DNA from 4 places in the Paenibacillus sp. FSL R7-0331 genome. Region 3 is predicted to be linked to each of the others. Evidence: riboswitches for the same ligand, from Rfam matches in the RefSeq annotation. Region 3 holds a riboswitch; each other region holds the start of a gene.

Region 1 (7,967 bases), 500 kb from region 3:
GTGCAGATATTCTGCGAGCACCGTGGTCTCAAAATAAGGGTGCATATCGAAATAATAAGGCTCGTCCTCAATCACAAAATCGTCGATTCCCTGCACAATCGGATGCTCCCGTACGGCTGCCGGTATATTGATTCCGAGAGCTGTGTAGTCCGGATGATGGGTGAAATGCCCGCCCAGCATTGCACCGAGCTCCGGATTGCGCTGCATGGATATTCCGTTATGAACCACCAGCAGGCCGCCGCCCCCGGCAACATAAGCCAGCAGTGCCCCGCTGTGGGCAGGCGCGATGGTATGATCGGAAAACTCCGTATAAGAGACCACCAGGGAATACTCTTTAAGACTCTGCGGGCTCAGCAGCCCGAAATCCTCAGATGCATCAACTGTAAATTCCGGTGACAGGATCTGCCGGAGCTCCTGATCCACACCGGCAAACGGATGATATTTTACCGCTGTATAGCTGCCGATTGCAAGGGCTTTCAATTCAGACATGAATAATGACACCTCTCCATCCATTAAACTGTTTCATTTCCAGGTATTTCTCCTTCACCTTAGCACTTCCGCCAGGTTAATACAAACGGCTTTTGCTTTAATTTTGAACTATGTTACAATCATCATTACAGGTTCTATTTCATATTTACAGGAGGGTGATATACGATGTCTATTCAACAGCTGCATACTTCTGATGAACTGCACCAATATGTCGGCCAGCCCGGCAAAAAGCTGCTGTTCAAGCACAGCACTACCTGCCCGATCAGCGCTAAGGCGCATGAGGAATTCCAGGCTTATGTACAAAGCTCGGATACACCGGCGGCCATTGTCCATGTCATTGAAGACCGTCCGGTCTCCAATCAGATTGCCGAAGAGTTCGGCATCAAGCATGAATCCCCGCAGATCTTTCTGCTGGACGGCAGCGATGTAAGCTGGAACACCTCCCACTGGAAAATCACCCGTTCTGCCATCAAGGAGGCCGTTGATAAATGAGCCAGCCTGTAATTGTCTACTCTACCGCAGGCTGCAGTGACTGCAATCAGGTTAAACAACTGCTCACCAATCAGGGCATTCCTTTTGAAGTGCGCGATATTATGGCAAGCGCCGTCTATCAGGAGGAAGTTGAAAAGCTTGGTTTTATGGGTATCCCTGTTACGGTATCCGGTGACCGGGCCGTCAAAGGCTTTAACCTGCCGGAGCTTGAGGAACTGATTGCCGCTGCAAGATAACAGCATTCTATACTCAGTATAATTAGCAAAAAAAAGTATTCCCTGGTCCGAAGCCCGGGGAATACTTTTTTTTATGGTTAAAACATATAGCAGCATCTGCACTCGGTTGGCCCGCTACATCCAATGCCCCTTATTCACACTCTGCAGCCAAATGGCTGACATGTCCGCTGTGGCTGTAGATGACATTATCGGCTCCAAGCCCCTTATAGACCAGCCTCGGCCTCATCGAGGTCGTAATCACTGAAATCGGCCCTGACGTCCATGTCCGGCACATCTGCACATACCGGCAGCATAAAGCGACACTGCTCTCAAACAGATAGATCCGGCCTACCGGAAACGGCGGTCTGAGCCAGGTATTCAGATGCCGGGTATCCACCTCAAAAATCACCTCTACCCCCAGCTCCGCCAGCCGCTGCTTCTCAGCCGGATTATTGGCAAGCCCCGCAAACCGTGCACCCTTCATGATCAGCAGCTTAATAAAATGCTCTCCCGCCTTGGTCGGCGCACAAATGAGTATATACTCTTCCTGAGTGTCCATAGCTGTCTCCATCTTCGTCTCCCCTTCCGCCTTACTTCTATATGTGGATTTATTTATCTCTAAATGAACAGCAAAAAAACCGCAAAGGATGCCCTTTGCGGTCCGGTTAACGGTCACAATATACTGATCCTCTCTGCAATACGCTTACGAGGTTAGCTGCCGGATTCGGGCGTTGAGAGTCGCCCTACCTTCCCTCTGTGAGAAGCTTAAGCTTCTCACAGACTCAAGGATTCACCCCATAACCGGCACCGCCTGCTTACCCGCGTCCTCCGGTTGTTGGTTCCCCCGCTTTCCGTAACGGAAATTAAGCGGATTTCATATGTAGTTATCTTTTATCTCTTTTTCTTTTTGCCGCTGCTGTTCTTGCTGCTCTTCACGAACCGCAGGGCAGCCATCAGGCAGCCCAGGATTCCCACACCCAGCAGCAGTGTCTGTACCGCACCTAGCAGGGTGCTGCCATCCGGCTGAAGCAGACTGCTAATCGCAATCAGCAGGACGGAACCCGCGACTAATACCGGGGTTTTTAGATTCATGTTCAAGCCTACCACTCCTTAGTACTAAGGGTACACTATCGGCGGACGGATCACCAGCCCTTAGCAAATTCTGCCGCCGCCGGGCAGAAAAAAGGTGCCTCTCCTATCCTGGAGGGGCACTTTTTTTCTGTTGTTATATTATTTACGCACCACAGTATATCCCTTATCCTGGAGCAGCTTGATAATGCCATGCTCGCCCAGATAATGTGCCGCGCCGACTACGATGAAATACTCTTCATTCTTGCCGTTCTTAAGATAGCCGTCGATTTTGTCAGCCATACCGATATTACGGTCAACCAGCATCGCCTTGTAGTATTCCGCGTCTCCGGCAAAGCTGTTCGTCAGCAGCAGCAGCTGCTCATCATCGCCAGTCTTCCAAATCTCGGCCATCATATCCACGCTTTGATCAATTACATCGTAGTTTTCAATCGCTGCAAGAAGGTTCTCTTCCTGCAGCTTCTTGGAGAAGTTATTGAACATTCCCAGCTGGGACTCATAAGACTCCAGCTCCATAACCGGAATTTTCCGTTCAATCGCCTTCTGTATGAAGTACAGGTCAATTCCGGCAGAAGCCTCATAGCCGGCCGTCGCTGCTTTTAGGCTGCTCAGTGTCGTTTCCGCTACCCACGGCTTAAACTGGTCCAGCGCATTAGTCTTAAGGCCTGCCTCCTTGAGCACCTCACCCAGCTTCGCATACGTCTCACCGGAAATATGATCCTTCAGCGTCGTGCCGTCCTGGTACATGCCCATGTTCAGAACCAGCTTTTGTGATGCCTCATCAGCTGCCTTGCTGATATCAATTTCTACGCCCAGATAATCGGACCCGGCAAAGGCTTCTTCAAATTCCTTGCTCAGCGGATAGAAGCTGTCATCTGCAATATGCATCGAGCCGACCAGATACACGGTATTGCCGTTGCTCTCGACTTCCCACATGAAGCCGCGTCCGCCTTGCGTACTTACAGCACTCTGGCTTCCGTCACCCGCTGCCTTGGTCTTCAGAACTACCGTACGGGTCTGTGCATCCCAGCCTACCTCGTAACCCGCTGCATCACCAAGAACCCGGATAGGTGCGTAGGTCACGCCGTTGATTACAGTAAGCTTGCTCTTCAGTGTAATGGCTTTACCGTCTACAATGGCATAGATTGTGTCACCTGCCGCATTCTGCAGCTGCACATCCATTGCTTCAAGCGTAGCTCTGAGCGGAACAAGCGTGGTGCCCTGATTGTTGACCGGAGCTCCCGTCTTGTATTCGACGGTCTGATTGTTTACTTTTACTGCCGGCTGCTGCGGGGCAGCCATGGCCGGAACTGCTGTTGCAGTAAGCAATCCTGCCGATAAGGTAAGAGATAATAGCATTTGCTTCCAGTTTCTCATTTACTTAGTCTCCTTCAGCTTCATATAGTCCACATATAATAATTAAGCAAAATCAGGATGCTTGAGACACTCGGGTTACAAAATTTACTATTCAAGTACGGATATACATTTACGCTCTGCTTCTGCGTTCCTTAGCCATTACCCACAGCATTGCAAATACTGCTGCAGCACTCAATCCCACGCTTAATCCTTGTATGAAATCACGCACCGGGGAACCGTTCGTATCTATCACAAGACCAAACATAACCATGTTCAACACGCACACTGCAAGAAACAGGAAGTTCTGATTTTTTTTACTCATTGTGAATTTCTCCTCTTATTTTAGATTTTTTATAATTGTTTGCATTAGATTTTGTAAGCCTTCATTGCTTTTCTGATTTCCTTAATACTCGGGCGCTTGCCGTACATCAGTACGCCTGTGCGATAGATCTTCGCCGCCAGCCAGCCGAACACAAATGTGGTTGCCAGCAGAATAACCAGCGAGACGATAATCTCCCAGAAAGCGACCTGGCCGACTCCGATACGCAGCAGCATACTGAGCGGTGAGGTGAACGGAATGTAGCTCGCTACCTTGACCAGCATAGTATCAGGAGCCCAAATGCTGAATAAAGGAACGTAGAAGTTCACGAAGCCGATCATCATAATCGGCATTACCGCCTGGCCAAGATCCTCTGTACGGCTGACAATCGATCCGACCGCCGCGTAGATCAGGGCATACAGGAAGTAGCCGAGAATATACAGGATCAGCCCGTAGACCAGCAGCCCGATGCTTAGCTGGCTCAGATCCAGCTCGAAATCAGCCAGTATGCCGGAGTTATGCGGCAGCAGGAGATTGGCAGTCACACTGAGTGCAATGATGGCAATCTGCATCAGTCCGACCAGGAAAATACCGATGACCTTGCCGAACATCTGGGTTAACGGCGATGCGCTCGTAATCAGAATCTCCATGATGCGGGAGCTTTTCTCTGAGGTAACTTCTGCCGAAATCATATTACCGGTCATCATAATGGACATGAAGAACAGGATCAGAAGGACATAGACAACTACATAGTTGATCGTTGCCGCTGTCCGTTCAGTCTCTTCCCCGGCCTGGGAACCATCGGCGCTGAGCTCCTGTGTATCAATCGTTACCGGGGCGTACATAGCGGCGACCTGGCTGTCTGTCAGCTTGTCACCGACAATCAGCTGTGTGTTGACCGCCTGCAGAGCGCTCTGCAGATAAGTCTGCACGTCTCCGCCAAGCTCACCGTCCTCGTTGTAGTAGGTTACAGGCGGAAGTCCTTCACCAGCTGCTTCACCAAAAGTGAGATAGCCTTCGATAGTACCCTTATCCAGACCTTCCTTCAACGCTGCATCATCAGCTGAAGCAAATGCCGTGAAGGTTACTGCAAACGTATCGCTGTCCGGATTAGCAGGAGCTGATGATGCCAGGAGCAGCTCGGCTGCCGGGTTACCGGTCTCTGCGATTACTGCAATCTGGCTGCGGTTGCCGGTATCGCCAGCCTTATCTTCGCCCTTGAAAACCTTGATAAAATAAGGAATATTCATCCCAATGCTTAGCAGAATAACCATAATAAGCGTTGTTATAAGAAAAGCTTTAGTCTTCACCTTATTCTTAAAAGTAAATCCAATAATGGTCCCCATCTTATTCATTCGAATCACCCACCGCTCTGATAAAGATTTGGTTTAGCGTCGGTTCTTTAATCTCGAAATGCTCGACCTCACCGGCAAGAATGGCCTGCTGCAAAATACGCTGTGCTGCACTGATATCGCTGATCGACAGTACATAGCCGCGTTCCTGCCGCTTCACTGCGGTTACTCCGGCAATACTCTCCAGTCCGGCAACCTCGCCGGCTGTACGCAGAATAACCTCTTCGCGCGGATAACTCTTTTTGATCTCGCGGATATCGCCCTGCACCACCGTATTGGAACGGTCGAGAATCGTAATGTGCCGGCACAGCTCCTCCACATGCTCCATCCGGTGAGTGGAGAACAGGATGCTTGTTCCCTGGTCACGCAGCTCTTTGACCGTGTCTTTCAGCAGCTCCACATTGACCGGGTCCAGTCCGCTAAACGCTTCATCAAGCACAAGAATCTTCGGCTTATGGACAACGGCGGCGATAAAGCCCATTTTTTGCTGATTACCCTTCGACAACTCTTCAATTTTCTTGTTGTAGTACTCAGGAACCTCGAAACGGTCCAGCCAGTAGCGCAGGCTCTTGTCTGCATCGCCTGCGGCCATCCCGCGCAGCCGGGCAAGATAGATAATCTGGTCGCTGACCTTCACCTTCGGATATAGACCCCGCTCTTCGGGCAGATAGCCCATCAGATGCTGCAGCTCGTTGCTGAACTCCTTGCCGTTGTAGAGGATTTTTCCCTCATCGGGATAAATCAGGCCAAGCACCATACGCATTGTAGTCGTTTTGCCTGCCCCGTTTGCTCCGAGCAGCCCGTAAATCTCGCCTTGCTCCACCTTCAGATTAATTCCGTTAACCGCTGTCTTATCGCCGTACTGCTTCACTACCTGTTCCAGCTTCAAAGCTTCCATTGGTTAATCCCCTCTCTTCTGGTCTAACAGGACCGGACGATGTCCTTGTGTCCATAGGCTAAGTATTTCATCCAGTTCCAGAGCCCGGCTCTTGAGTACCTTTACGCCCAGATCCAGGATGCGTTTCTCATTCCGGGAAAATTCCCGGGTTATAAATGAAGCCACTCCAGGCTGCTCCCAGCCAAAATGCAAGGCTTCCGGCAGCTCTGCCGCCAGCGCCTGCAGCTCCTCTTCATCCGCTGCATTCACCCATACCTCATTCCATAAACCGAACAGGCTGTCTTTCTCGGCCATGCCGAGCAGCTGTCCCTGATGCATAAGCACAATATAATCGGCCAGCCGTCTTACTTCTTCGACGATATGGGTACAGATCAGTACTGTTGCATCCGTCTCATCCATAAACTTGCGCAGCGTTTCAATCATGATCTTCCAGGCGAACGGGTCCAGTCCGGAAGAAGGCTCATCCAGCAGCAGCAGGCGGGGCCGTACGGCCAATGCCGCGGCGATCTCGAATTTGCGCCGCTCGCCCTTGGACATCTTGCCCAGCCGGGCATCCTGCGGAATTTCGAATTTCCGGGCCAGCTCCTCATAATACTTCTGGTCCCAGGAAGGATACCACTGCCTGCGGAAGCCTGCCGCCTCCTCTGCCGTCCAGAAATTCTCCTCGGCCTGTGAAGTCTCCGGCACATAGGCCATACGCTGGCGGATCTCCAGCGGCAGCCCCCCGGGATGCTCCTGTTCAAACCAGCGGATCTCGCCTTCCTCCGGGAAGCTCAGCTGCAGCAGCATATGCAGCAGCGTGCTCTTACCAGAGCCGTTCTGACCCACCAGCGCGGTAATGTAGCCTTGCGGAAGGCTAAGATTAAGCGGCCCGATTGTCCGCTTGTGCCGCTTCTTGCTTACATCCCGCAGCTCTATGGCCTGCTGTACCATGAAACGCCCCCACCCTTCATGACTGTGTGTTATATTTATCCGCTACAATTTCTGTAAACATCCGGGCCAGCTCCTCTGCGCTGCACTGTACAGACAATCCAACATCGACTGCACCCTCCAGCGCTTTACGGATCGCTTCCCGTTTGTACTCCTCCATCGCTCCTGCTCCGACATGGGAGACGAACGTACCGGTTCCCTGTCTGGTCCGCAGCAGCCCCTCATTCTCCAGATCCTGATAGACCCGGCGGACTGTAATCACGCTGCATTTCAGTTCACCCGCAAATTCACGGATAGATGGAAGCAGCGTTCCTTCTGTAATATTACCGCTGATGATCAGTGAGCGCAGCTGAGTCTCAATCTGATGGTACAGCGGCTCGGCACTGTTTTCGTTGATTTGAATAGGTATCCACATCCTTACCCCCGCCCTCTCATACGAGATCGCGGCTCTTAAGCCGGTGTATCGTCCATGCGGAGAACAGCTGTACCGACAGGGTTCCGAGCACCAGTGTTCCCCACATCAGCGGGGAGAGCAGCCCCCACTCTTTCGAACAGCTGACGGTGTACAAAATAAGATTTCCGCCTGCCAGCCAGGTCAGCACTGCCGTCCCGATGTAAATGAACGTAAAGAGCATTACGTAGATAAAATAAGCTTTACCGCTTGCCAGCAGCTCGATAAAAATGTAAAGCCCTGAAACAATCAGCCCCAGCCCGATCCAGGTTAGCGTAAAGGCCAGGTAATCCGTAAACGGCAGTTCCTTACGCATATTACTGCTGAAGGCATAGATGAGGCCGAAAAAAATCGTTCCGTTCAGCCCGATAGAGCT
Region 2 (7,967 bases), 3.1 Mb from region 3:
ATAATTCTGACTTCCGGCTCCAGCTCAATGCCGAATTTATCCTTGACCGCAGCACGGACATGATGGATCAGCCCGATGTAATCATTGGCTGTGGCATTATCCGCATTCACAATAAACCCGGCATGCTTGAGGGATACCTCTGCTCCGCCTATTCTCACACCCTGAAGCCCGCTCTCCTGAATCAGCTGTCCGGCAAATCTGCCCGGCGGCCGTTTAAACACACTTCCGCAGGAAGGGTATTCCAGCGGCTGCTTCGACTCGCGCAGATCGGTCAGCTCATCCATCTTGGCTCTGATAACGGCCGGCTCTCCCGGCTGAAGGGCAAATCTCGCTTCCAGTACAATGTAATCCCCGCCTGCAAAAACACTGTGCCGGTAACCAAATTTCAGCTCCTCACCCAGCAGCGTAACAAGTTCACCGTCTTTATTCACGGCAAGTGCGCTGTGCAGCACATCCTTGATCTCACCGCCGTAAGCACCGGCGTTCATATACAGTGCACCGCCTACTGTTCCCGGGATGCCGCAGGCAAATTCCAGACCCGTCAGCTCCCGCTCAAGCGCATAGGAGGATGCGTCGATAATTTTGGCGCCGCACTGGGCAACCAGCAGACCGTTCTCTATAGTCATCTTATCCAAAATAGAAGTATACAGCACAATTCCGCGGATACCGCCGTCGCGGATAATAACGTTTGATCCGTTACCCAGCACGGTTAGAGGAATATCCTGCTCCTTGGCATAGGTAACCACACGTTGAATTTCTTCATAGCTCGCAGGCGTTGCCAGAATGTCGGCAATGCCGCCGATTTGTGTAAATACATAGGGCTTCAGCATTTCCCGGCTTCTTACCGTTCCGTCCGGAAGAAGCTGCTGCAAATCCTTTTCGGTTTGGCTTATGTTCATCTTTCATGCTCCTTTATAATCAATACATGATCCGGTGATCAGCCTGATTGATGGCATCCACAACTGTAACAACGAACAGGCTCCCTTGTCAATGACGGGAGCCTGTTGCTGCTGCTGTGCTTATAGAGTTTATGCGGACATTTTATGAAATATTATTTCTATGCCTGTCCTGCTGATGCCGGTTTCCTGAACTCCGTCCGGCGTACCGCCCGTTCCTCTTCTTTCAGCCGCGGGCAGGTATAGCAGTAGCTTCCTCCTTCGGTCCGGTAATAGAGGCAGCAGCGGTTGCGCATATTCACGGTCTTATCCGGATCAGCCAGCGATTCAAGCTTGCGCACCTGGACGCGGAACGGATTTTTCTTCAAACCGAATATTTCTGCCGGTATTTCTTCGCACAGGTACCTGTAATCGTCCTGCAGCGTATTCAACAAGCGCTCAGGAAGCCCCCCCGAGGTAAAGACCTCCAGGTAATAGTTAAATTTGGTAGGCAGCTGTCCCCAGATTTCTCCACCGGATAGTCCGGTGACCCGGGACAGCATGGACAGCATCGGAGCAGCCGTATCCCGGTAGAACCGTATCAGCTGCTCATTGCGCCATTCTCTCCGCTGCCCGGCTTCCGCCGGAGCAGGCTCAAATGACCATTCACCCAGAGAAAAGGCCGCACGCCAATATCCATCGGCAGGAATGAGATGTACAGACAACCTCTGCAGACTGACGACAGGGACAGCGGATGCTACGGTGAGCGCATACTGGACTGCAAGAGCAATATTTCCGAATGCTCCGGCAAAGTAGGTTGCTGCCACCTTATCATCCAGCCCTTTTATCAGCGGCCTGTAGCATTCGATAAAGGCTCTCATTCCGGCTTCATCAGCCATATCTCCGGCATTAAATGAATGCTTAGTGCCTTCGGGGATACCGGGATGAAGGTCAAATTTGCTGCCGAAATCCTTTATCTGTTCCTGCTCCTGTTCTTCTGTCATCTCATTTCCTCCTCCTGATGCTTCCCTTAAACTATTTATAATCCGGCTGCCTTGTACGCCGCCAGCTCATACGGCAGGCACAGCGGCACACCGGTCCGCGGATCAGCAACAATGTCACATTCAATCCCGAATACCTTACGAAGCACATCCGGAGTCATAACCTCAGCGGGAGCCCCTTCACTGATGACTGTGCCTGCCTTGATCGCCACCATATGCTGCGCGTAGCGGGAGGCATGGTTCAGGTCATGGACTACCATAATAATGGTCCGGCCTTCCTCCTGGTTCAGCTTCTGCAGCAGCTGCAGCACTTCCAGCTGGTGGGCCATATCGAGGAACGTAGTCGGCTCATCCAGAAACAGAATCTCCGTCTGCTGGGCCAGAGCCATAGCGATCCAGGCACGCTGGCGCTGTCCGCCGGAGAGGCGGTCGATCGGGCGGTCATGGAATTCCTCCATACCGGTCACTGTAATGGCATTAGCGATGATTTCACGGTCTTCCGGCGTCATTGTGCCGAAGCCCTTCTGATGCGGATAACGGCCATAGCTGACCAGCTCGGACACCGTCAACCCGTCCGGTGCCGTCGGGTTCTGCGGCAGGATCGCCAGCTGGCGGGCTACTTCTTTGGTAGACAAGGTATGAATAGATTTGCCGTCAAGCATAACGCTTCCGCTCTTGGGCTTCATGATCCGGGCCATTGTTTTAAGAATTGTAGATTTGCCGGAGCCGTTAGCTCCAACCAGTGCGGTGATTTTCCCGGTTGGAAGTGACAGGTTAAGCCCCTTCACTATTGTTGCTTCCGCGTACCCGATACTAAGCTGTTCTGTATTCAATCGTTCTGACATGTTCTCCACTCCTTAAATACTTATGTATAGTGATGCTTTGAAATTGGATTATCCAATTGAAATCGTTTATCAACCGACTGATATTGTTTCTCAATTACCATTATCGCAAATATATGAAAGTTGTACAAGAGTTCACACAAAAAGGCCGCCTCCGTCATCAACGGGAGCAGCCCTTTTCCTATTCCCCGACTATTTATGCAGATGGTACGGTACTGTTGCAACTACAATATCCTTCTGATTCATGAGGTAAGAGCGGATGAACAGACTGGTCTGATTATGGAGAACCGCCTGCCACCAATGCTTCGTAATAAACTGCGGAATCAGCACCGTAATATGGTCCGTTGAAGCGGTCTTCCACTCTACGGTTTCAATAAACTTGACCAGCGGGCGGATGATGCTGCGGTACCGGGAACGCAGAACGATCAGGCGCACACCCGGATTCCATTCCTCCCACTTCTGCTCCATCCGGTGAATCTCCTCTTCATCAAACCCTACATATACAGCCACCACATTATCCGTCAAGGACTTGGCATAGCTGATTGAATGAAGCACGGCGCGGGTTACACCGGCTACAGGCACGACAACGGTACTTCCTTTAATACACGGCTTATCGGTTGCCGGGCAAATGCGCAGCTGGTCTGCTGTGTTCATGTAATGGCGGTGAATCCGGTGGAACACGAACATGACGACCGGCAGGAAGATGAAGGCCATCCACACGCTGGAGAACTTCGTAATAATGAAGATCATAGTAATTGTGAGTGTAGTGAGCATGCCGACCGTGTTCACTGCAAACTTGTTCTGCCAGCCCTTGGGTCTTGTTTTGAACCAGTGCACCATCATCCCGAGCTGGGACAGTGTGAACGGGATAAATACGCCGACTGCATACAGCGGAATCAGACCTTCTGTATTTCCGTGAAAAGCAGCTACCAGCACCGCCGACAGGACGCCGAGAAAAATAATTCCGTTAGAGAAGCCCAGCCGGTCTCCGCGGACCATAAATGCATGCGGCAGATACTTGTCTTTGGCAAACATGAAGGCCAGCAGCGGGAACGCCGAGTAAGCCGTATTTGCAGCCAGGAAGAGGATGACAGCCGTAACCCCTTGAATGAAGAAGTACAAACCGCCGCGGCCAAAGGTTGACTCCGCAATTTGTGACACTACTGTTGCTTTTTCATCCGGGGTAACCCCATACCAGTAAGCCAGCAGGGTAATACCTGTGAACATCAGACCGAGGATAAGCCCCATCATCATCAGCGTTTTGGCGGCATTTTTTTCAGCCGGAGCCTTGAAGTTCGGGATCGCGTTGGAGACTGCTTCTACCCCGGTCAGTGCCGAACAGCCGGAGCTGAATGCTTTTAATAATAAGAACAGACTGACATTGGACACCGCCGAGCCGATTTCAGGAACACTGGCATGAGCGCCTACAGTCAAGTATTTGAACACCCCTGCACCGATCAGAAAGAAGATCGAAACGACGAATAAATATACCGGGATTGCGATAAAAGAGGCCGATTCCGTAACCCCGCGCAGATTGACGATCGTTAACAATAGAATAACAGAAACAGCAATAAGTACAGTATGATCATGCAAGCCTGGAAAAGCCGATGTGATCGCGTCCGTGCCCGCCGAGGCGCTAACGGCAACGGTAAGAATATAATCGACCAGCAGCGATCCGCCGGCTAACAGGCCAGTGGGTACACCGAGATTGCTTTTGGCTACGATATAGGCTCCTCCGCCCTGCGGATAGGCAAAAATCGTCTGCCGGTAGGATAGAATGAGTATGGCCAGCAGGCCCAATACGGCAAGCGCGATTGGCAGGGAGTACCAGATGGCAGTGAAGCCCGCAGCCACCAGCACCAATAGAATTTGTTCCGTTCCGTAGGCTACAGACGAGAGCGCATCAGAAGACAGGACAGCCAGTGCCTTTACCTTGGATAACTTTTCATGATCGTGTTCGTTCGACTTCATCGGACGTCCGATCAATAGTCGTTTTACCTTGCTTACCATTGTTGTAACAGTTCCTCTCTTTGTTAGTTGAACCGGTTATACCGTGCGCTGTTTTCATCGTTTTCATAGGGGGATTTTCATAAATGCAGGCACAAAAATAAGCATACGGAAATGATCCGCATGCTTCTGGCATGGTCATTATCCCACCTTTGCTTACGAGGTTAGCTGGCGGATTCGGACTGTGGAAAGCCCTACGGTTACAGCCTTTACGGCCTGCTTCCGATTCACCCCGTCGGCCTTTCAGCCGAGTTTGGTTCCCCCGATTTCCCTGCGGAAAATTCAGCGCATATTCAACTTCTCACAAGGCTTAATGATAGTCTACAAAGCATTCCCAGTAAAGCTGTGAAACAAATGAAAAGACATGAAAAAACATCCAAAACACGCAATTCCAAGATCGGGGATGAATGGCTCTTTCATTCTCTTGCATTATCCCTTTGTATCTTGGTTTTAACGTATTTCGGATGTTATTTGTGACAAAAAAATCATGGTTTATTATGTGCTGAAGCCTGCTGTCAGCGGTCTATTCCCCTGCCGTATCTTTGCGTCCTGTCCACAGTAAAATTGTAATCAGCGTGAAGGCGGTCAAGGCCATCAATGGGATGGTAATAAAGCCTAATAGATTCACATAATCAACATTGCAGGGAACGCCTACTGTACAAGGAAGCACCTTGCTCAGTGCAGGAATCTTCTGCTCTGCATAGTGATAGATGGAGATGCTTCCGCCGATGATGCTTAACGGCAAGACGTAAGGAATAATCTTTTTATCCCCGCGGTACGTGGCAATTCCCAGCAGAAACAGCTGCGGATACATGAAGATACGCTGGAACCAGCATAGCTTGCACGGCTCATATTTCAATACTTCGCTCAGATATAAGCTCCCTGCAACCGCAATAATGGATACGAACCAGGCCAGATACAGACAATGACGCCGGCAAAAGGCAGTGAACCTCATCACTGGGCAACCGCCGCTTCGGAAGCGGCCTGAATCTGGGCATCAATAGCCTCCATATTAAACGGCTCATTGACCATTACCCCGTTGACAAACAGCGTTGGTGTAGATGATACGCCGGATGCTGTAGCCAGCTGCACTTCACTCTGGATCTGGCTGTTATACGTTTTGTCTTCAATGTCTTTGCGGAGCAACTCGAAATCAATTGGCAGCTTCTCTTTCTGCGCCAGCTCGACCAGGAAGTCAGGCGTAGCCCATTCCTTATTCTCGTCGCCTTGATTCGCATAGAGAGCATCATAGTATGTCCAGAATGCATCGCTGTTCTGATTATAAACCGACAAGGCTGCAAGGGCTGCCGTTGTTGAGTCAGGACCAAGGAAGGCCAGATTTACAAAGTACAGGGCTGCCTTATCCTGATTTACATATTCCTGAACAATCTGCGGCTTGATTACACCTGCAAACTGGGCGCAAGCCGGGCATTTGTAATCGCCGAATTCCACGATTTTGACCGGTGCATCTTCACTGCCCAGTCTCGACATTTCACTGTAATTGAATTCAACCGGTGCAGCTGGTGTGCCTGCTGTTGAGCTGTCTCTGCCGGCCAGCATAAATAATCCTGCAAAAATAACAGCCACCACCACGATCGTCGAAACAATCACTATCAGTGTTTTCTTCTTTTGGTTCTCCATCTGCGCTACGAGCTTCTCATTTTTGCTCTTCTGGGGAAGTGCAGCGCTTTTGCGTTTGTTTTTGCTCAAGTGAGAGTTCCTTTCTGTCCCGCGGGACCCGTTGAATATGAATCATATAATTTAAAATTATATAATTAAACTTCTCACTTTGGCAAACCTAAGCTTATACAGCCTCCGTTTTCAGCTCCAGGGAGTCCGGCTCACTAAAGTCCCGGGACTCTTCGCCCTCCATCTGTCCTGAATCAAGCATCAGGCTGAAAACAGCCTCAGTCCCGGTACCGGGTTCTGAGTTAATTCTGATGTTCCCGTCCATCAGCTCCACCAGCTTCCTGCAGATCGCAAGCCCAAGCCCGGTGCCCGGATACTGCCGGTTATGTGAGGCATCCAGCTGGGTAAAGGGTTGAAATAACAGCGGCAGCTTATCCGCAGGGATGCCAATACCGGTATCCTTGATGCGAAAAGTATATTCTCCTTTTGTGCCCTCTACTGAGCTGAACCCAACCTCAATTGTCACCCCGCCGTCAGGCGTAAATTTGACGGCATTGCCGATCAGATTCACCAGAATTTGGCGGATTCTCAGGCTGTCCCCTTTTACATATTCAGGAATATCCCCGGTAACCTGCAGCTTCAGCTGCAGTCCCTTTTCCTTCGCAGCCGACTCGAACAGCTCGGAACATTCCGTAAGCAGTGCCTGAAGCGGAAAAGCTTCGCTGCGCAGCTGCAACCCGTCCGAATCCAGCCTGGAGAAGTCCAGCACATCATTCACGACACTCAGCAGCGCCTGACTGCTGTTATACTGCAGCCTCAGCAGCTCCTGCTGACCGGGTTCGGCAATGTCATCGGCAAGGAGCTGATTGATCCCGATTATACCGTTCAGCGGTGTGCGGATCTCGTGGCTCATCGTTGTCAGGAACTCGCTTTTCATCCGGTCTGCGCCTTCTGCGGCTTCCTTGGCTTCAATCAGCTGCTGCTGAAACTGTATAAAGGGCGTAATATCCTCAGCAACCAGATATACCAGCTTCTGGTTGCCGTGAAGAAGCGGGAAAACAGTCGTGCTGCAGATCATGGTTCCGCCGTTTTTTATTATTACTTCAAGTTCAATCTTGGAGGAATGACCCGAAACTGCACGCTCTACCGCTTGTTTCAGCATGGCTTCATCCTTTGGGGTACTGAAAATACTTTTGTAATCACCAAGCTCCTCCTTACGGTAGCCGGTTGTCTGCTGCAGGGAGGGGTTGGAGCTGATCACCTTCCGGCGTACCGGATCTATGCACAGCACCATATCAGGGCTGGAGTCAAACAAGGCTGTATACCGCTGTTCATTGAAGCTGGCCGAGAAAAGGATACGCTGCCGGTCCCTGTACAGCAGTATCAGTACCGCCATGACTATGAATAAAAAGGAAACAGCCAGTACAACTGCCAGCAGGGAATCAGGCAGAAGCGGGACTGTGCCGCTGTAATTAAAGGTCCCTGAAGCGGAGAATACCGCTCCGTCCATTGCAGCATAATGAGATCCGCTCAGGCAGGCAGTAAGTACGAGCACCAGCAGCACTTTTTTTAACGTTAACATATTGTACGGCCCTGCAATCCAGCGCGGATTA
Region 3 (7,967 bases):
TATAATGCTCTGCTGGAGCGGGAATGAGGGGAAGCTAACTGTAAGAGCCCGACCTAAATCTCATGTTCAAATAAGCTAAAGAGCATCAATAATTCTCTCGCTTAGCGTTTTTTATAAAAATAACTACATTTTGTACACCTATTTGCCACATTTTATTCCTTTTATTAGATATAGATGTATTATATACATTTATTTTTAAAGAAAATACTTATTAATGAGGTTTTATATGAATTTAAGTGTACAAAATGCAATTAAAGTTATTTTTCGACCAATATGGAGTAATTTAACTGCAGAAAATACAGTTATTATACTGTAGTAAGCAATTCCCGAAGGGAGAGCGCCTCCGGCAGGAAAGTAGTCAGTGCTCAAGTCGCTGGTAAGCAGCACAGTGAGCAATTCCCGCAGGGAGAGCGGTTCCAAGGAGTAAGGCCGCTCGTGCTCAGCCACTAGCAAACACTGCAGTAAGCGATTCCCGCAGGGAGAGCGCGCCCCGCTCGGCAGTAACGCCGGAGCGTCCTGTAAATCGCGTAGCCCTCATAGGTAAACCGCCTATGAGGGGAGTCCCTCGCATGGCAAGGCCCTGAGGGCGTGCCCGAAAGAGGGCCGGTCTTCCGCCGAACAATCCATTTATCCGCGCTGCTGCCAAATCAGACAAGCTTCCGGGTGTCCAGAGGGCCGGGGCCCTCCCAAACCCTCCCTGTCAGGGAGGGTTTGGGAGGGTAAGAAAAGAAATTTTATGTTGGCTTAATTATTATGGTTTAAGATATATAAGAAGTAAGAGATTTAAATTAAAGGCGGATAACGGGGGAAGCCCCCGTCATGAAAGCAAAAAAATACCTCCCGCATGTACGGGAGGCCAAGGAGATATAAAAAGGTTAGAATTAACAATTGGATTAGTTCTTATTATAACCGATTTGATTTAATTTGTCACAGGGGTAGGAATAGCAGAAATACATTCGTGACAAACAATTTTTCCTTTGAAGTAAGTAACGTTCTCGGCGTTTCCGCAGAAAATGCAGGCAGGCTCGTACTTTTTAAGCATGATCCGCTCACCGTCCACGTAAATTTCGAGCGCATCTTTTTCTCCAATGCCCAGCGTACGGCGCAATTCGATCGGAATAACAACCCGTCCAAGCTCGTCTACTTTTCTTACAATTCCTGTTGATTTCATCATTGCAATCTTGCTCCTCTCAAATTTCAAAAGCGTCATTATTCGACATTGTTCACCGTTTTATGATACTTATAATACCAACCATTCCCAAAACAGTCAACCTTTTTTGAGACTAATTTTAAGGAATTTTTGAAAGAAAACTTTTATAATCCCTGCAGTTATCCCGATTCCCCGGAAAAGCGCATTAAAATGGGGTGTCGATTTATGAATATCTGAAATGTCATTATTCGACAAACTATGACATAATTCATTATTATAGACTTAATTCCAATCAATTACTAATTAAATTATGGAAAAAGGAGTTGATCCCATGAAGCAGCTGCTGTCAGAGGAAAAGGTTTTTAAAGATCCGGTTCACAATTATGTCCATGTTCAGGAAACAATTATCTGGCGTCTGATTAATACCAAGGAATTTCAGCGCCTGCGGCGGATCCGCCAGCTCGGCACCTCCTATCTTACCTTTCATGGTGCAGAGCATAGCCGGTTCTCGCACTCCCTTGGAGTGTATGAAATTACACGACGGATTATTTCACAGTTTGAACGGAGCGGGTATAAGGACTGGATGCCGGAAGAAAGCCTGCTGACCCTGTGCGCAGCCCTGCTGCATGATCTGGGGCATGGCCCGTTTTCCCATTCTATAGAAGAAGCCTTTGAAATGAACCACGAGGACTGGACCTGCCGGATTATTCTGGAGGACACGGAGATCACAGCGATTCTAAAGGAGGTAGCCGAGGATTTCCCGCAGAAGGTGGCTTCGGTAATCTCCAAAACCTATGAACATGAAATTGTCGTTAATCTGGTTTCAGGGCCGCTTGATGCCGACCGGATGGATTATCTGCTGCGGGATGCCTATTACACCGGAGTTAACTACGGAACGATTGATATTGACCGGATTCTAAGAATGCTGCGTCCCTATGATGGCAGGGTTGTAGTTAAAGAATCAGGAATGCATGCCATAGAGGATTACCTGATGTCCCGTTACCAAATGTACTGGCAGGTCTATTTTCATCCGGTGACCCGCAGCTCGGAGATTATTTTGCGGCAGATCCTGCGCAGGGCCAAAGAGCTCTTTCAGAGCGGTTATACCTTCGGCTTCATGATTGAGCCGCTGGGTGACTTATTCAGAAGCGAGGTAACCGTACAGCAGTACCTGCTGCTGGATGAAGCGATGATGCAGACAGCCTTTATGCAGTGGACTCTGGAGCAGGATGAGCTGCTGAGTGACTTGTGCAGCCGTTTTATACATCGTAAACTGTATAAATATGTACAGACGGATAACCTGGATACTGAAACAATTGACGAAATCCGCCGCAGCTTCGCTGCAGCCGGACTAAATGCCGAATATGACCTGGAAATTGATTTTCCGACAGATCTTCCCTATGATGTATTCCGCCCGGGTGACGCTTTTGACAGCAAACAGATTCTGCTGCTTGACCGCTATGACAGGCTGAAGGAAATCTCAGAGGTCTCAGATATTGTCCGCTCTATCAGCGGAATTCACCGCGGCCGGTATCATCTTTATTTCCCGCAGGACAAGCTGCAGAAAGCACTTTCACAGCTGCCGTCCTCCATTGCTGAGATTTTTGCAAAATAATACAAAAAAAGTTGGTATTCATCATAGAAATTAGGACAGGAAGGAAGCTGCTTAATGCGCTTATTCGACACACACACCCATTTGGATGCTCCGCAATTCGACGAGGACCGCGAGGAAGTGATCTCCCGGGCCAGGGAGGCCGGAGTAACGAAGATGATTAACATTGGTTTTAACCGGGAAACCATCCCGACAACCATGAAGCTGGCCGAATCCTATGATTATATTTATGCAGCGGTCGGCTGGCACCCGGTTGATGCGGTCGATATGAGGGACGGGGATCTGGAATGGATCGCTTCCCTGTGCAGCCATCCCAAAGTGGTGGCTATCGGAGAAATCGGGCTGGATTATTACTGGGATACCTCTCCCAAAGAGATACAACATGAGGTACTCCGTAAGCAAATCGGGCTGGCCCGTGAACTGAATATGCCAATCTGTATCCATAACCGTGATGCTCATGAGGATGTCGTCCGGATTCTGCGGGAGGAGAAGGCAAATGAGGTTGGCGGTGTTATGCACTCCTTTTCGGGCAGCTGGGAAACGGCAAAAATGTGTCTTGATCTGGGCTTCCATCTGGGCTTCGGCGGACCGGTTACCTTCAAGAATGCCAGAGTACCAAAAGAGGTGCTGGCGAAGACGCCACTCGACCGTCTGCTGATTGAAACGGACTCGCCATATCTGACTCCCCACCCCTTCCGCGGCAAGCGCAATGAAAGCAGTTATGTAAAACTGGTGGCAGAAGCAGCGGCGGAAATAAAAGGGATTGATTTACAGGAATTAGCTGAAATTACGTATGCGAACGCACTGGAACGATTTGGGATTGTCTGAAATCGGAAGGAAAACAGGTGAAAAAAGAAGTATAAGCGATATATTAAATCTTTTTAATCTTAAAATGGCCGAATATTACAATATTTTAATCATTTTTTTGCGTAAACGTGGTTGAACCGTCCTTTACAACATGCATCAAAACAGGATATCATCTTTTCAGTGCAGTGAGCTGTTGTTACTGTGACAGTCACTGATTCATGGATCGTCTCGCTGAGTCTCCGTATGGAGAACGGGGGAACCAATAATGCACTGCCGCATGAGCGTACATAGAGTACAACCAGGAAATGCCGCAGACTTTATTTGATTTCTTCACGTGGTCTTTGGGGTGAATTTGAGGGCAACCGCCGTGAGCGGGTGACCTGAGATAGGGCGTCTCTCTTATGCCCGAACCCGACAGCTAACCCCGTAAGCGCAAGTAAGAGAGGAAACCTCGTGCATACACATTCCCGCGTATTTTAACACCCGGAGAAGCCACGAAAGAGTCCTCTATAGAACTCTTTTGGGCTTTTTTTGTTTTGAATAATGCGGATGTACCCAGCATACTGTTATATAACAGGTTCTGGGATTCTTTATGCCGGGCAGGCGATCCATGAGCAGGAAACGCTGAAGTTATGCGGGCGTATCCTGTTGCAATCTCAAACTTAGTTTCGTCAGATATGATTCAGTCAACTTTTGATATACTATTTGGACGACGGGGCTATGTAAGGAGGATGGAGAGAATGGGCGTATTCCAACCAGAGGTATCCCATGATTCGCAATCATCCAGCAGGTCTTTCGCATTACGGTTGAAGCAAGTGAACCCTCGCGTACTTTCGCTTGCAGGTGCGGTATCTATTGTTATCGCGCTGTTAATTCTGCTCTACGTACACGGTCAAGGCAATAAAGTTATTAACTTAGTGATAGACGGAGAAGTGCTTACGCTTGAAACGCGTGAAGCGCTGCTCAGCGATGTGCTGGCCAAGGAGCAGATTACGCTGACGCCGCATGACGTAGTATCCATAGGCCTTACCGATGAAATACAGGACGGCGACCGTGTTACCATTACCCGTGCCCAGAAGCTTACGCTTACTGCAGACGGCGCGACCAAGACGCTTTATACTACCGAGGACTCACTCGGAGATGCCATTACCAAGCTGGGCTACAGCCTGGACGGCGACGACAAGATTTTCCCTTCGCTTGATACCGCAGTTACACCTGACATGGAAGTCAAGATTGTCCGTATTACCAAGCAAACGGTACAGCAGACAGTAAGCTTGCCCTTCAAAGTCATCAAAACCGCAGATCCTTCCCTGTATAAGGGAGACGTAAGAGTTGCACAGGCAGGCAAGCCGGGAGCCATCATCCAGCATTACCAGAAGATTTATCAGGATGGTGAGCTGGTCTCGAAGACCCTGATCGGCAAGGAAGTGCAGACCGTTACCAAAGACAAGATTATTGCCGTTGGTACCAAGAAGCTTCCGACACCTGTTGTTGCTGCAGCAACCACTACCAAAACCAAAACAACTACCTCCAGTTCAGCTAAAAAAGTAGCGGCAACAACCAACGTCGTGCACAAGGCAGGCGTAGACTTTGAGTACAAAAGAATGATTAAAAATGTGTCGATGACCGCTTATTCTTCGGAAGAGCCCGGCATCGGAACAAAAACGGCTTCGGGAACGCGCGTAACTGAAGGCCGGACTATTGCAGTTGATCCAAGTGTAATACCTATCGGCTGGTGGGTGTATATTGAGGGATTGGGATTCCGCCGTGCAGAGGATACAGGCGGTGCCATTAAAGGCAATAAGATCGATGTTTACTACGATTCACTGAGCCACGCCCGCAATTTCGGACGTAAATCCCGGACAGTCTATGTGATTGGACCCGTGAAGCCCGAACTGAATTAAGGCGGCCGTCTTTTGCAAATTAACGGTTTATACGATATAGTGAGGGTAGCACTTTATGAACGGGCTAGCTCATCACTTATACATTCTTTAGCCAAAAAGAAGGGGAGCGAATCCTCTTCTTTTTGTGTTTCTGCTGTAAGGGAAGGAGCTTAACAATGATTAAAGAACTAATTGTAGTCGAGGGCAAAAGCGATACGGTTGCCGTCAAACGGGCGGTGGAGGCCGATACGATAGAAACGGGCGGCTCAGCGGTAGACCGCAGGGTCATTGCCAAAGTTGCACTGGCCATGGAGCGCAGAGGGGTAATTATCCTGACCGATCCCGACCATGCCGGCGAGCGCATACGCAAGATTGTTTCGTCCAAGGTGCCGGGCTGCAAGCATGCTTTTATACCGGAGAAGGATGCTACCCGCAAGGGGGATATTGGAGTTGAAAATGCCTCACCCGAGGCGATACGCCATGCGCTTGCCAATGTTCACACCTCCTTCGAGGGGGCTCCTGCACTAATCGGGCTGGACGAGCTTATGGCTGCAGGGATGCTGGTTCACCCCAGAGCCGCAGAGCGGAGAATGGCACTCGGCAATGCGCTGGGCATAGGCTACTGCAACGGCAAGCAGCTGTTTAAGCGGCTGGCCATGTTTGGAATTACCCCGGAGGAGTTTCAAGCGGCTCTCACGCAAATTGATCAGGGAGGCAACATTACATGAGCGGATTTGACCAAATCTCGTCCCCGACACGGACGAAGGAAATTATTCAGCGCTACGGATTTTCATTTAAAAAAAGCCTGGGACAGAATTTTTTGATTGACCAGAACATTCTGGACAAAATAGTCGGCGCAGCTGGACTTAGCCCATCGTCAGGCGCCCTCGAAATCGGGCCTGGTATCGGGGCGCTGACAGAACGGCTTGCCCTGGAGGCAGGTGCAGTTACGGCGGTAGAGATCGACCGCAGGCTGATTCCGATTCTCCGCGATGTGCTTGCGGCTTATCCCCATGTCAAAGTCCGCAACGATGACGTATTAAAGGTGAATCTGCAGGAGCTGTTCGCCGAGGATTTTGCTGCGGTCGATAAGGTAAGCGTGGTTGCCAATCTGCCTTATTATGTAACTACGCCGATCCTCATGAAGCTGCTGGAGGAAAAGCTGCCGCTCGATAATATTGTCGTGATGATTCAGAAGGAGGTAGCCGAGCGCATGGCTGCTTCTCCCGGAGGCAAAGAGTACGGCAGCCTGAGCATAGCGGTCCAATACTACAGTGAGCCGGAGCTGGTCTGTATCGTGCCCCGTACTGTGTTTATCCCGCAGCCTAATGTTGAATCTGCCGTTATCCGCCTGAAGGTGCGCGAGCGGCCTCCTGTGGAGGTGGCTGACGAGAAGCATTTCTTCGATGTGGTGCAGGCCGCCTTTACGCAGCGCCGTAAGACTATTGCCAACAACCTTAAGGCCCGCTTCTTCCCGGGAGAAGGGCGTGAGCGCCTGGAGGCGCTGCTGGCTGAAGCAGGGATTGAGCCGGTGCGCCGCGGCGAGACGCTGAGTATAGCCGAGTATGCGCGGCTGAGTGCGGTATTGCTGGCTGCCGGCGTTAAATAGCGGCTGTTTATGAACCAACCGAGGCCTTTGCCCATACGATGGGGGTAGAGGTGGTGTTGTAATGAATTTAGGAGATTTGGTTGTACGTAAATCATATGGCGGAGATGTGACCTTCCGGGTAGAAAATATAATGCAGAATGCAGCTGTAATCAAGGGGACTGAATTCCGCCTGCTTGCGGATTCCCCTCTGGATGATCTGTTACAGGTGCCGCCTACCCGGATCACAGAACGGGGACAGCAGGCTCAGATTAAGGCTACGGAGTCGCTGACAAAGCTTCGCAGGGACCGACAGGAGCAGAGCCAGCGCAGCGGCGAGAGCGCTGCCGGGGTTTGGGCGCAAGCCCCTAAGGAAGCAGCTTATTTCGAAGTGCCGGGCAAGGTGCTGCATCTGGACGGAGATCAGCTCTATCTTCGGAAAAGCCTGAGTCTCTACGAGCAGCTGCGGATACCGGCAGAAGGGCATCATGTGCATGAATCCAAGATGGCCGATACACTGTACCGCCTGCTTCCGCGTGTCCGTCCGGACATCGTTGTCATTACGGGCCATGACGGTGTACTTAAGCAGTCCAATACTTATGATCTTTACAGCTTGAGCAGCTACAAAAATTCACAGCATTTTGTGGCGGCAATTCAGGCAGCACGGGAGTATGAGCGTAATTTTGATGCTTTGACGATTGTAGCCGGAGCGTGCCAGTCCCATTTCGAAGCATTGCTCGGCACAGGAGCCAATTTTGCCAGCTCACCGGGAAGAATACTGATCCATGCGCTGGACCCGGTGTACATCGCAGCCAAGGCTGCGTTTACCTCTGTGCGTGAGACAGTGAACCTGGGGGATGTGCTGAATCATACCATCAGCGGAAGCAAAGGGATGGGCGGCATCGAAACGCGCGGAAGCTTCAGGATCGG
Region 4 (7,967 bases), 770 kb from region 3:
TCTCGTGCACTATGAAGGCGTGTTCTATGACCGCAATTATAATGATACAAGCGATATGGAGAGCCGGATGTATGCCAAGCCGGCCGATATTGAGGAATATTTGAACGCTAATCCGGACAAGCCGTATCTCAGCTGTGAATACATGCATGCAATGGGCAACTCTGTCGGCGGTATGCACAAATATACCGAGCTTGAGAACAAGTACCCGATGTATCAGGGCGGCTTCATCTGGGATTACATTGACCAGTCGATTCTAAAGAAGGACCGCTATGGTAACGAGTTCTTCGCATACGGCGGTGACTTCGGCGACCGTCCGACGGATTACAGCTTCTGCGGGAATGGTATTGTCTTTGCTGACCGGAAATGGACACCGAAGATGCAGGAGGTTAAATTCCTGTATCAGAACTATAAGCTTGCGCCGGAGCAGAGTGGTATCCGTGTGATTAATGAAAGCCTGTTCGCAGGCACGGATCATCTGGCACTGGAATACAGCCTGTATTGTGAGGGCGAACTGCTTGGCAAATGGACCACAGATGTCAGCGCAGCTCCGCAAAGCGAAGTATTGGTACCGATTGAGCTTCCACATACAGAAGGAACGCCGGGTGAATACAGCATCCAGGCTTCCCTGGTGCTGAAGGAAGAAGAGCTGTGGGCTGAAGCAGGTTATGAAATTGCCTTTGGCGAGCACATCTTCAATGTGGAAGCCGAACCCGCTGAACTCCCGGCAGGTGCCTTGAAAGTGGTAGAAGGGGATGTGCAGATCGGCGTAATTGGCGAAGGCTTCACCGTGATCTTCTCCAAGCAGGTCGGATCGCTCGTGTCGCTGAACTATCACGGACATGAGATGATAGAAGCTCCTCCGGCTCCGCTGTTCTGGCGCGCAGCTACCGACAACGACAAGGGAACCCAGCTCGGTTACCATGCCGGAGCCTGGTATGCAGCAAGCCTGGCCCGCAAATGCGCAGAGGTAACCCTGGAGCAGCAAGAGGGTGCGGTAACGGTAAGCTTTGATTACCGGTTCAGCATTCATGAAGAGCTGGCGTTCAAGACAGCTTATACTGTGTATGGCGACGGAACGGTAAGAGTACGTACGCGTTATTCCGGCGCTGCCGGTCTTCCGGATGTGCCGATCGTAGCCTTGTCCTTCAAGATGTCCGCTGACTATGAGCAGTCCGAGTGGTACGCGATGGGGCCTGAGGAGAACTACATTGACCGTGCGTTCGGCGCCAGACTCGGCGTATTCAGCCGGAAGGTGCAGGACCTGCCGTCCCGCTATCTTGTACCGCAGGAATCAGGTAACCGCACCGGCGTCCGCCGTGTGAACATCACCGATAAAGCGGGAGTCGGGCTGCAGATTTCAGCTCCGGCAAGCGCGCCTGTAGAGTGTACCTTGTCACCATACACTGCATTCGAGCTGGAGCATGCCGCTCATCCGTTTGAGCTTCCGCAGGTTCACTACACTGTAGTAACTGTTGCCGGCAGACAAATGGGCGTCGGCGGTGACGACAGCTGGGGCGCACCGGTTCATCCGGAATACAGAATTCCCGCAGACCAGCCGCTGGAATATGAATTCTTCCTGTCCAGTTTGGGTTTGGGAGAGAGATAATATTGTAAAAGAAGCCGGCCCCGTTCTGATGGTATTCAGAGCGGGGCTGTTTTTTGCGTACACTGTATAGGTCAGGGGACCGTTTACAGGAAATTATCACCATGATAAATTATGGGTGGGACAAGTGCCCATGGCAAACATATTATGATCGGATACCCGGAAGGGCAGTCTTGGGAGAGGCTTGCTGTGGCGGGAATTGCAATCCGAGAGGGAGATTCGGGATGAAAAGGGTACTAAAAACAATCGGCACAAGTCTGGTAGCGGGGGCTGTGCTGCTGTCGGGAGCGGCTGGAGGGGGGGCGGGTTCTGATACAGTGTCGGCTGCTGCGGCCAAAACACCTGCTGCTAAGGCCCCTGCCGCTAAGGTGCCGACTGCGGATCAGGTGATCAGCAACGTAACGGCAGCGGCGAAGACATTGAAGAATTTCCACATTGATGTAATCAAGAAACAGGATGTACAGAGCGGCGGCGTGAAGATTAGCAATACCAACACACTCAATCTGGATATTAACCGCCTGCCTGCCTTTGCTGCAGCGGGCAGTGTAAAAGTCAGCCTGCTGGAGACTTCTTACGAGCTGTACGCTAATGCTAAGGAGTCTTACTATTTGGTAGACGGCAGTGAGCTTATCGCAGATTCTGAAGGAAGCTATGAGGATAGTGAAGAGTTCAGCAATACTGATGCTGTAACGGACGGTGACGGAGAGCCGATCGATCCCGACGCGCAGTATTGGATTGACCTGGAGAAGGAAGAGTGGGATACGTTTTACTCCAAAGGCCAGTATGATCCTGCAGCTATGCTGGATTCCGTCAAAGCCTACAAAAAATCAATGAAGGTAAGCATTGCCGGAGCACAGACTGTTATGCAGTTTACACTGACTGATCCGGCTGCAGCTAAGGCGGTCATTACCTTATATGACCAGGAGAATCTGTGGGATGGGGAGACCCTGCAGCCAAAGAGTGTAACCTGGAAAGTATTCGTTAACACCAAGACATGGCAGACAGAGAAGCTGACCGTTGACCTGAGTTATGTACTGGCTGCTGACGGAGCGAAGGATATATACACCACCAAGATTGAAGCCAAATACTCTAAGAATAATAAGACCGCAACGATTGTTAAGCCGGCTGAGCTGGAGTAGAGCTTATACTGGATATAATGAACAGCCCCGGGGGATATTCAGCTCTCCGGGGCTGCCGTTGTTTCAATAGTCAACCTTACTTTGCAGTAACAGTCTCCTGCAACGATACATTAGCCGGCAATACACCCGCATTTTTCTTCAGAGGTCTGCTCCAGTACTGCTCGTTTCCAGGCAGGTCGTCGAACCATTCAGCGTCCTCAGGACAATCGAGAATCATGAATTTACCATACTCCTGATCCCGGGACTGATGGTATTTGAGATAGGCTTTACCTTGCTCAATAGCCAGAATTTCGATTTTGCCGGAGGAGTGGCTCATGGAGAGCCGGACTCTTTTGCCGAGGCCTGAGGTTCTGGCTTTGGCTTCCTCGACGATCCGGTACACCTGCTCAAGCGGCAGGACGAACTCACGGTTGCCGGCAATAGGCCGGTTAATGAAGAAATAATAGGGCGTAATTCCGGCCCAGGAGAGGCGGTCGAGCAGCTCGCCCAGAACAGCAGGATCATCATTGATCCCCTTCAGCACCGGTGTCTGGTTAACGATGATTGCGCCTGCGTCATGCAGTGCCCGGACGGCCCGCTTTGCCTCCGGGGTAAGCTCCCGGGGATGATTAATATGTGCCATGATGTAGATCCGCTTCTCTACAGTGGAGTGAGTGCAGATCAGGTCGAGCAGCTCGGGGTCCTGATAGATGCGCATCGGATTAAATACCGGCAGCTTGGAGCCGAGGCGGATGATTTTGACATGGGGAATGGCCCGCAGGCTCTCAATAATGAACCTCAGCCTGGACGTAGAAAGAATCAGGCTGTCGCCTCCGGTCAGCAGAACATTGTTAATTTCCGGATGGGCGGCGATATACTCGATACCGGCGGTAACATCGGAAGGGGCTTCCTTGACATCGTTGCGGAACAGCCGTTTCCGGAAGCAATAACGGCAATAAGCTCCGCAGACCTCGGAGACGATCAGGAGCGCCGTCGTCCGGTATTTGTGCTGGCAGCCGGGAACCACATAGTTAGCCCCCTCATCGGAGGCATCCCACTCCCCATACTCCAAAAGCTCTCCCTCCCCTGGGATGACCAGCCTGCGGATAGGATCGTTCGGGTCTTCCCAATCGATCAGGGACAAGTAATAGTCGTTGGCCCGAAACACAAATTTGTCTGTGATCTCCTTCAATCGTGACCTTTCTGCTTCGGGCAGCATTTCCATTTTGTTAATGTCGGTTATGTATCGTACCTTTTGCACATGAATCTCTCCTTTGTTCTCATAATGACGAGACAAGAGGGAGCCTTGATGTCAAAAAGCCAAACTGGCAGCCAGCAGGGCCTCTTAAAAAGCACAAAAAGAGACCCTTAGCACAAGGGTCTCATGTTATTGGAAACATAAAAAAGCAGACCCATCCACTACTGACGAGGTTAGCTGACGGACTCGGGTAAGATGGTACCCTACATTGCATAGCTCAATGATTCGCCCCAATTGACTGGTTCCCCCGCTTTCCAGACAGTAAATGCTGGAAATTAAGCGTGGTTAAAGTATAACCCACTAAGTTTCCTAAAGTCAAAAGTATTGCCAAAGTTAATTTTGCACCGTTAGGCTTGGCTTCATGCCGCAAGGCCGGAATACAGGGCATTTTTTGGGGTGCGAAAAATTTTTTTTGATGTCATGTTTACCGTCTGCTTGTACAGCGGGGGCTTTTTAACCTTGTAATCTCCCGGGGGGGAACGGGATAACCCGCGGTTGTCAAGGGGTTGAACAGGCAGGACGGGCAGGCGGAAAGCTTCTCTGCAGGCGCTTCTTTTTCCCGCAGATGAAGCGGTTACCACCGCTTTTTGTAAGCGGAAACAACGCTTTTCATGTCAGCTATCGCGCTTGACGGATGCAAAAATCGTTTGTTAAGGTTTTGACAGGCAAACCAATACCATAAGACCGAGGGAGATGATTGATTTTGATCAAGGGGATTATCTTTGATTTTGACGGAACGATTATCGATACCGAAACTGCCTGGTACACCGCCTTTAGCGAGGCTTATGAGGAGCACGGGGTAGAGCTGACGCTTGAGCAGTATTCTACCTGTATCGGAACAAGCCTGAACAGCTTCAACCCGTACGAGTATTTAATGACCGAGCTTCAGCTTCCGATTGATAAAATGGAATTCAGAACGTCTGTCCAGCAGCGGCACAGCAAGCTCATGGAGCTGGAGGCAATCCGCCCCGGAGTGCAGAATTATCTGGACGCCGCCAAAGAAGCCGGGCTGCACATGGGACTCGCTTCAAGCTCTTCGATGGAATGGGTGGAGCGGTATCTGCAGCAGCTGGGCATCCGTGATTATTTTGACTGCATCCGGACTTCGGATCATGTTGCTAACGTGAAGCCGGACCCCGAGCTATATAATCAGGCACTGTCCTGTCTCGGCCTTTCGCCAGAGGAAGCAGTCGCCATAGAAGATTCTCCGAACGGCTTCAGGGCGGCTGCGGCGGCGGGGATGAACTGTGTGGTCATTCCGAATGACATTACCAGCTTCCTCGAATTCGACACTCCGCCCACACCGTATCATACTGTGGAAAGTCTGAGTCTGCTGGATTTTGATCATATGATCAGCCGTCGCTGCTTCGAAGCTGTGAATTCATAAACAACTATAAGTTCATCTAACAAGGGGGGATTTATATTGAATGCCGTTCATTTTGGGGCGGGCAATATTGGCCGGGGCTTCATTGGACCAATGCTGTCGCGCTCCGGGTACAGAGTGTGTTTTGTTGGAAGGAATAAACAAAAGATCTCCAGGCTGCAGGAACAGGGGCAGTATCCGCTTACGCTTGCCAATGAAAACCGTGACAGCTATATGATCAATAACGTGACCGCCCTACATCTGGATCATACGGAGGAAGTGGCACATGCGATCGCGGAAGCAGAAATTGTAACGACTGCAGTAGGAATTTCGGCGCTGGATGATATCTCGGGCACAATTGCCCGGGGGATTGAATTAAGACTCTGCAATAGTAATCTTAAGCCGCTGCATGTGATTGCCTGTGAGAACGGAATTAACAGCAGCGGACGGCTCAAAAACTCCGTGTATGCGCATATGAAGCGATCTTTCCAAGAAATGGCCGATATCTCCATCGCCTTCCCCAACGTGATGATTGACCGCATCGTCCCTGTCCAGCAGCATAAAGATCCGCTTGAAATCCTCGTTGAACCGTTCAGCGAATGGGTGATTCCCCGTGAGGATCTGCTTGAGGACCATATAGAAATCGAAGGTGCACATTATGTGGACTCTCTTGACCCCTACCTTAAACGCAAGCTGTTCACTGTCAATACAGGTCATTGCAGCGCGGCTTACTTCGGTTATCTGGAGGGACATACCAGTATTCAGGAGGCCATGGAGGAGCCGGGTATCCGCTCGCTTGTCCGCGGGGTGCTGGAGGAGACAGGTAAGGTGCTGGTGCAGTTGTACGGGTTGGACCCCCAGGGTCATCAGAATTACATTGAGAAAATAATGCGGCGGTTCATGAATCCGGGGCTTAGCGATTCCGTTGCCCGGGTGGGGCGTTCTCCTCTAAGAAAGCTCGCATCCAAGGACAGACTGGTGCTGCCGGCGATGCAAGCCCATAAGCTTGGTCTGAAGACACCGCATCTGCTCTCCGCAATTGCTGCTGCGCTGTTCTTCGACGCTCCTAAAGACCCGGAAGCCCAACAGCTTCAACAGATTATCCGGACTCAGGGTGTCCGTGAAGCCATTGCTGGCAACCTGGAGATTCCCAAGGAACATCCGCTGCACGCCCTCATCCTGGCCGAATACAACAAGCTGTGCCTGCGCTATCCGCATATGTCCGGCAGCGGGTTCGCGGCGATGAAGCATGATTTATCCGGATTGTCCGGCTGAATAGGGTTTTCTTGACTGCAGCTTAGCATAGTTTCATTTGGCTTCCCTTCCATTATGTTGTACGATATCGGCATATCTTTTTACAACAAGGAGGGCCTTAATGAAGCTGGGCTATTTAATCATTGATATGCAGGAAATTCATGTGCGGGATCACGTAGACAAGAAGACACTGGACCGCGCCTGTGAATATATCAACTATGTTTCGGATATGCTCCGGGAGAAGGATCAGCTGGTCATTCATATTCAGGATATTGAAGGGATGGAGGAAGCGGCTAAGGAGCGCTACGATATCATGCCGGAAATTCAGGTGGCAGACAGTGATCTGAAGGTGACCAAGGAGTATTCGAATGCATTCTGGAAGACGGAGCTGGAGCAGATGTTGAAGAATCACGGCGTTGAGCTGCTGATTATTTCCGGCTTCTCGGCAGAGCACTGCGTGCAGTTTACCTATAACGGGGCAAGTGAGCGGGGCTTCCGGCCGGTGCTGCTGCAAAATGGTATTCTGAGTGCACACAGCGACGTGATCACTGCTGCCTATAGAGACCGTAACCTGATCTCGTATCCGGTGATTCATTATTTGATTAGCCAATAGAGAGCTAAAGCCACCCCGTCCTGCCGCAGTTTTTTTTTTCTGCAGACAAGACGGAGTGGCTTTTGTATATAAAGATTACCTGCAGCATAGCGGTTGTTACATCAATTTCAGACCGGTAAAACGGCCGTATTCATCAGTCTGGATGAATAGCCCGGCCGACTCATGGTATAGATCAGGACACAACGTCCGCTCAGTGTACTCTATATCACCGGTATCAGGATTTAAGACGGAAAGACCGATGTCTTGTCCCCATAACACAAGTTTTCGATGGACCTGTGCCAGCTGGGCATGCGGATAAACAAAAACATCGTCTAGATCTGAGCTGACGCGGAATTCCGGCATCCGCACGAAGAATTTCATCCGTTCTCCGGTCCGCACATCAAAGAATGCCAGCATCATGGAATCTTTTCCATCTCCATAGATATCCAGCCCGCCGTCCTCTTCATCGTATAAATCGGTTTCGATTTTGCCCCATACTGCGAACGTATAATCATCTATCCAAGCTATAGGGTAATCCCAATCCTCCAAATAATCCCACACGTTATGCAAGGTAGGGCCATCCTCTGCTTCCCAGCGGTTGGAGGCCCAGGAGGGAAGATGCCAGGCGCGGATCCTGCCGATAGGATGCCAGATCCATCCCGTATTGATAATCCATTCCCCGTCAGGCGAAAGATGCAGCTTGCCAAAGAAATAATCCAGGTAATGTTCCGGTGTTATCCTGGTTTCATGATCGTTCACTGGTGATTCTCGTTCAGTCA

The links. A riboswitch is a leader RNA that binds a small molecule or an ion and turns the genes downstream of it on or off. The one in region 3 is predicted to bind cyclic di-AMP.
Region 1: another riboswitch for cyclic di-AMP. It lies ahead of R70331_RS02325 (hypothetical protein); the one in region 3 lies ahead of R70331_RS00140 (resuscitation-promoting factor).
Region 2: another riboswitch for cyclic di-AMP. It lies ahead of R70331_RS16090 (APC family permease); the one in region 3 lies ahead of R70331_RS00140 (resuscitation-promoting factor).
Region 4: another riboswitch for cyclic di-AMP. It lies ahead of R70331_RS26935 (KamA family radical SAM protein); the one in region 3 lies ahead of R70331_RS00140 (resuscitation-promoting factor).

Annotation. Positions count from the first base shown of each region.
Region 1 is NZ_CP009284.1:526,778-534,744, reverse strand. Features, by position in the region: gene R70331_RS02340 (ThuA domain-containing protein) at 1-489, opposite strand, end outside; gene ytxJ (bacillithiol system redox-active protein YtxJ) at 655-981, shown strand; gene R70331_RS02330 (glutaredoxin family protein) at 978-1,217, shown strand; gene R70331_RS02325 (hypothetical protein) at 1,348-1,767, opposite strand; cyclic di-AMP (ydaO/yuaA leader) riboswitch at 1,880-2,076, opposite strand; gene R70331_RS02320 (hypothetical protein) at 2,088-2,288, opposite strand; gene R70331_RS02315 (TraB/GumN family protein) at 2,427-3,662, opposite strand; gene R70331_RS02310 (hypothetical protein) at 3,772-3,963, opposite strand; gene R70331_RS02305 (ABC transporter permease) at 4,008-5,315, opposite strand; gene R70331_RS02300 (ABC transporter ATP-binding protein) at 5,308-6,210, opposite strand; gene R70331_RS02295 (ABC transporter ATP-binding protein) at 6,214-7,143, opposite strand; gene R70331_RS02290 (GntR family transcriptional regulator) at 7,160-7,555, opposite strand; gene R70331_RS02285 (hypothetical protein) at 7,572-7,967, opposite strand, start outside.
Region 2 is NZ_CP009284.1:3,825,305-3,833,271, forward strand. Features, by position in the region: gene murB (UDP-N-acetylmuramate dehydrogenase) at 1-899, opposite strand, end outside; gene R70331_RS16080 ((2Fe-2S)-binding protein) at 1,058-1,879, opposite strand; gene R70331_RS16085 (ABC transporter ATP-binding protein) at 1,915-2,721, opposite strand; gene R70331_RS16090 (APC family permease) at 2,911-4,728, opposite strand; cyclic di-AMP (ydaO/yuaA leader) riboswitch at 4,864-5,023, opposite strand; gene R70331_RS16095 (disulfide oxidoreductase) at 5,249-5,680, opposite strand; gene R70331_RS16100 (DsbA family protein) at 5,680-6,435, opposite strand; gene R70331_RS16105 (ATP-binding protein) at 6,530-7,967, opposite strand, start outside.
Region 3 is NZ_CP009284.1:26,048-34,014, forward strand. Features, by position in the region: gene rsmI (16S rRNA (cytidine(1402)-2'-O)-methyltransferase) at 1-27, shown strand, start outside; gene R70331_RS00125 (AbrB/MazE/SpoVT family DNA-binding domain-containing protein) at 920-1,174, opposite strand; gene R70331_RS00130 (HD domain-containing protein) at 1,482-2,765, shown strand; gene R70331_RS00135 (TatD family hydrolase) at 2,820-3,590, shown strand; cyclic di-AMP (ydaO/yuaA leader) riboswitch at 3,789-4,017, shown strand; gene R70331_RS00140 (resuscitation-promoting factor) at 4,310-5,473, shown strand; gene rnmV (ribonuclease M5) at 5,629-6,180, shown strand; gene rsmA (16S rRNA (adenine(1518)-N(6)/adenine(1519)-N(6))-dimethyltransferase RsmA) at 6,177-7,061, shown strand; gene yabG (sporulation peptidase YabG) at 7,123-7,967, shown strand, end outside.
Region 4 is NZ_CP009284.1:6,183,326-6,191,292, reverse strand. Features, by position in the region: gene R70331_RS26945 (beta-galactosidase, LacZ type) at 1-1,606, shown strand, start outside; gene R70331_RS26940 (DUF6612 family protein) at 1,828-2,742, shown strand; gene R70331_RS26935 (KamA family radical SAM protein) at 2,819-3,982, opposite strand; cyclic di-AMP (ydaO/yuaA leader) riboswitch at 4,127-4,271, opposite strand; gene R70331_RS26930 (HAD family hydrolase) at 4,683-5,366, shown strand; gene R70331_RS26925 (mannitol-1-phosphate 5-dehydrogenase) at 5,403-6,617, shown strand; gene R70331_RS26920 (cysteine hydrolase family protein) at 6,718-7,209, shown strand; gene R70331_RS26915 (hypothetical protein) at 7,306-7,967, opposite strand, start outside.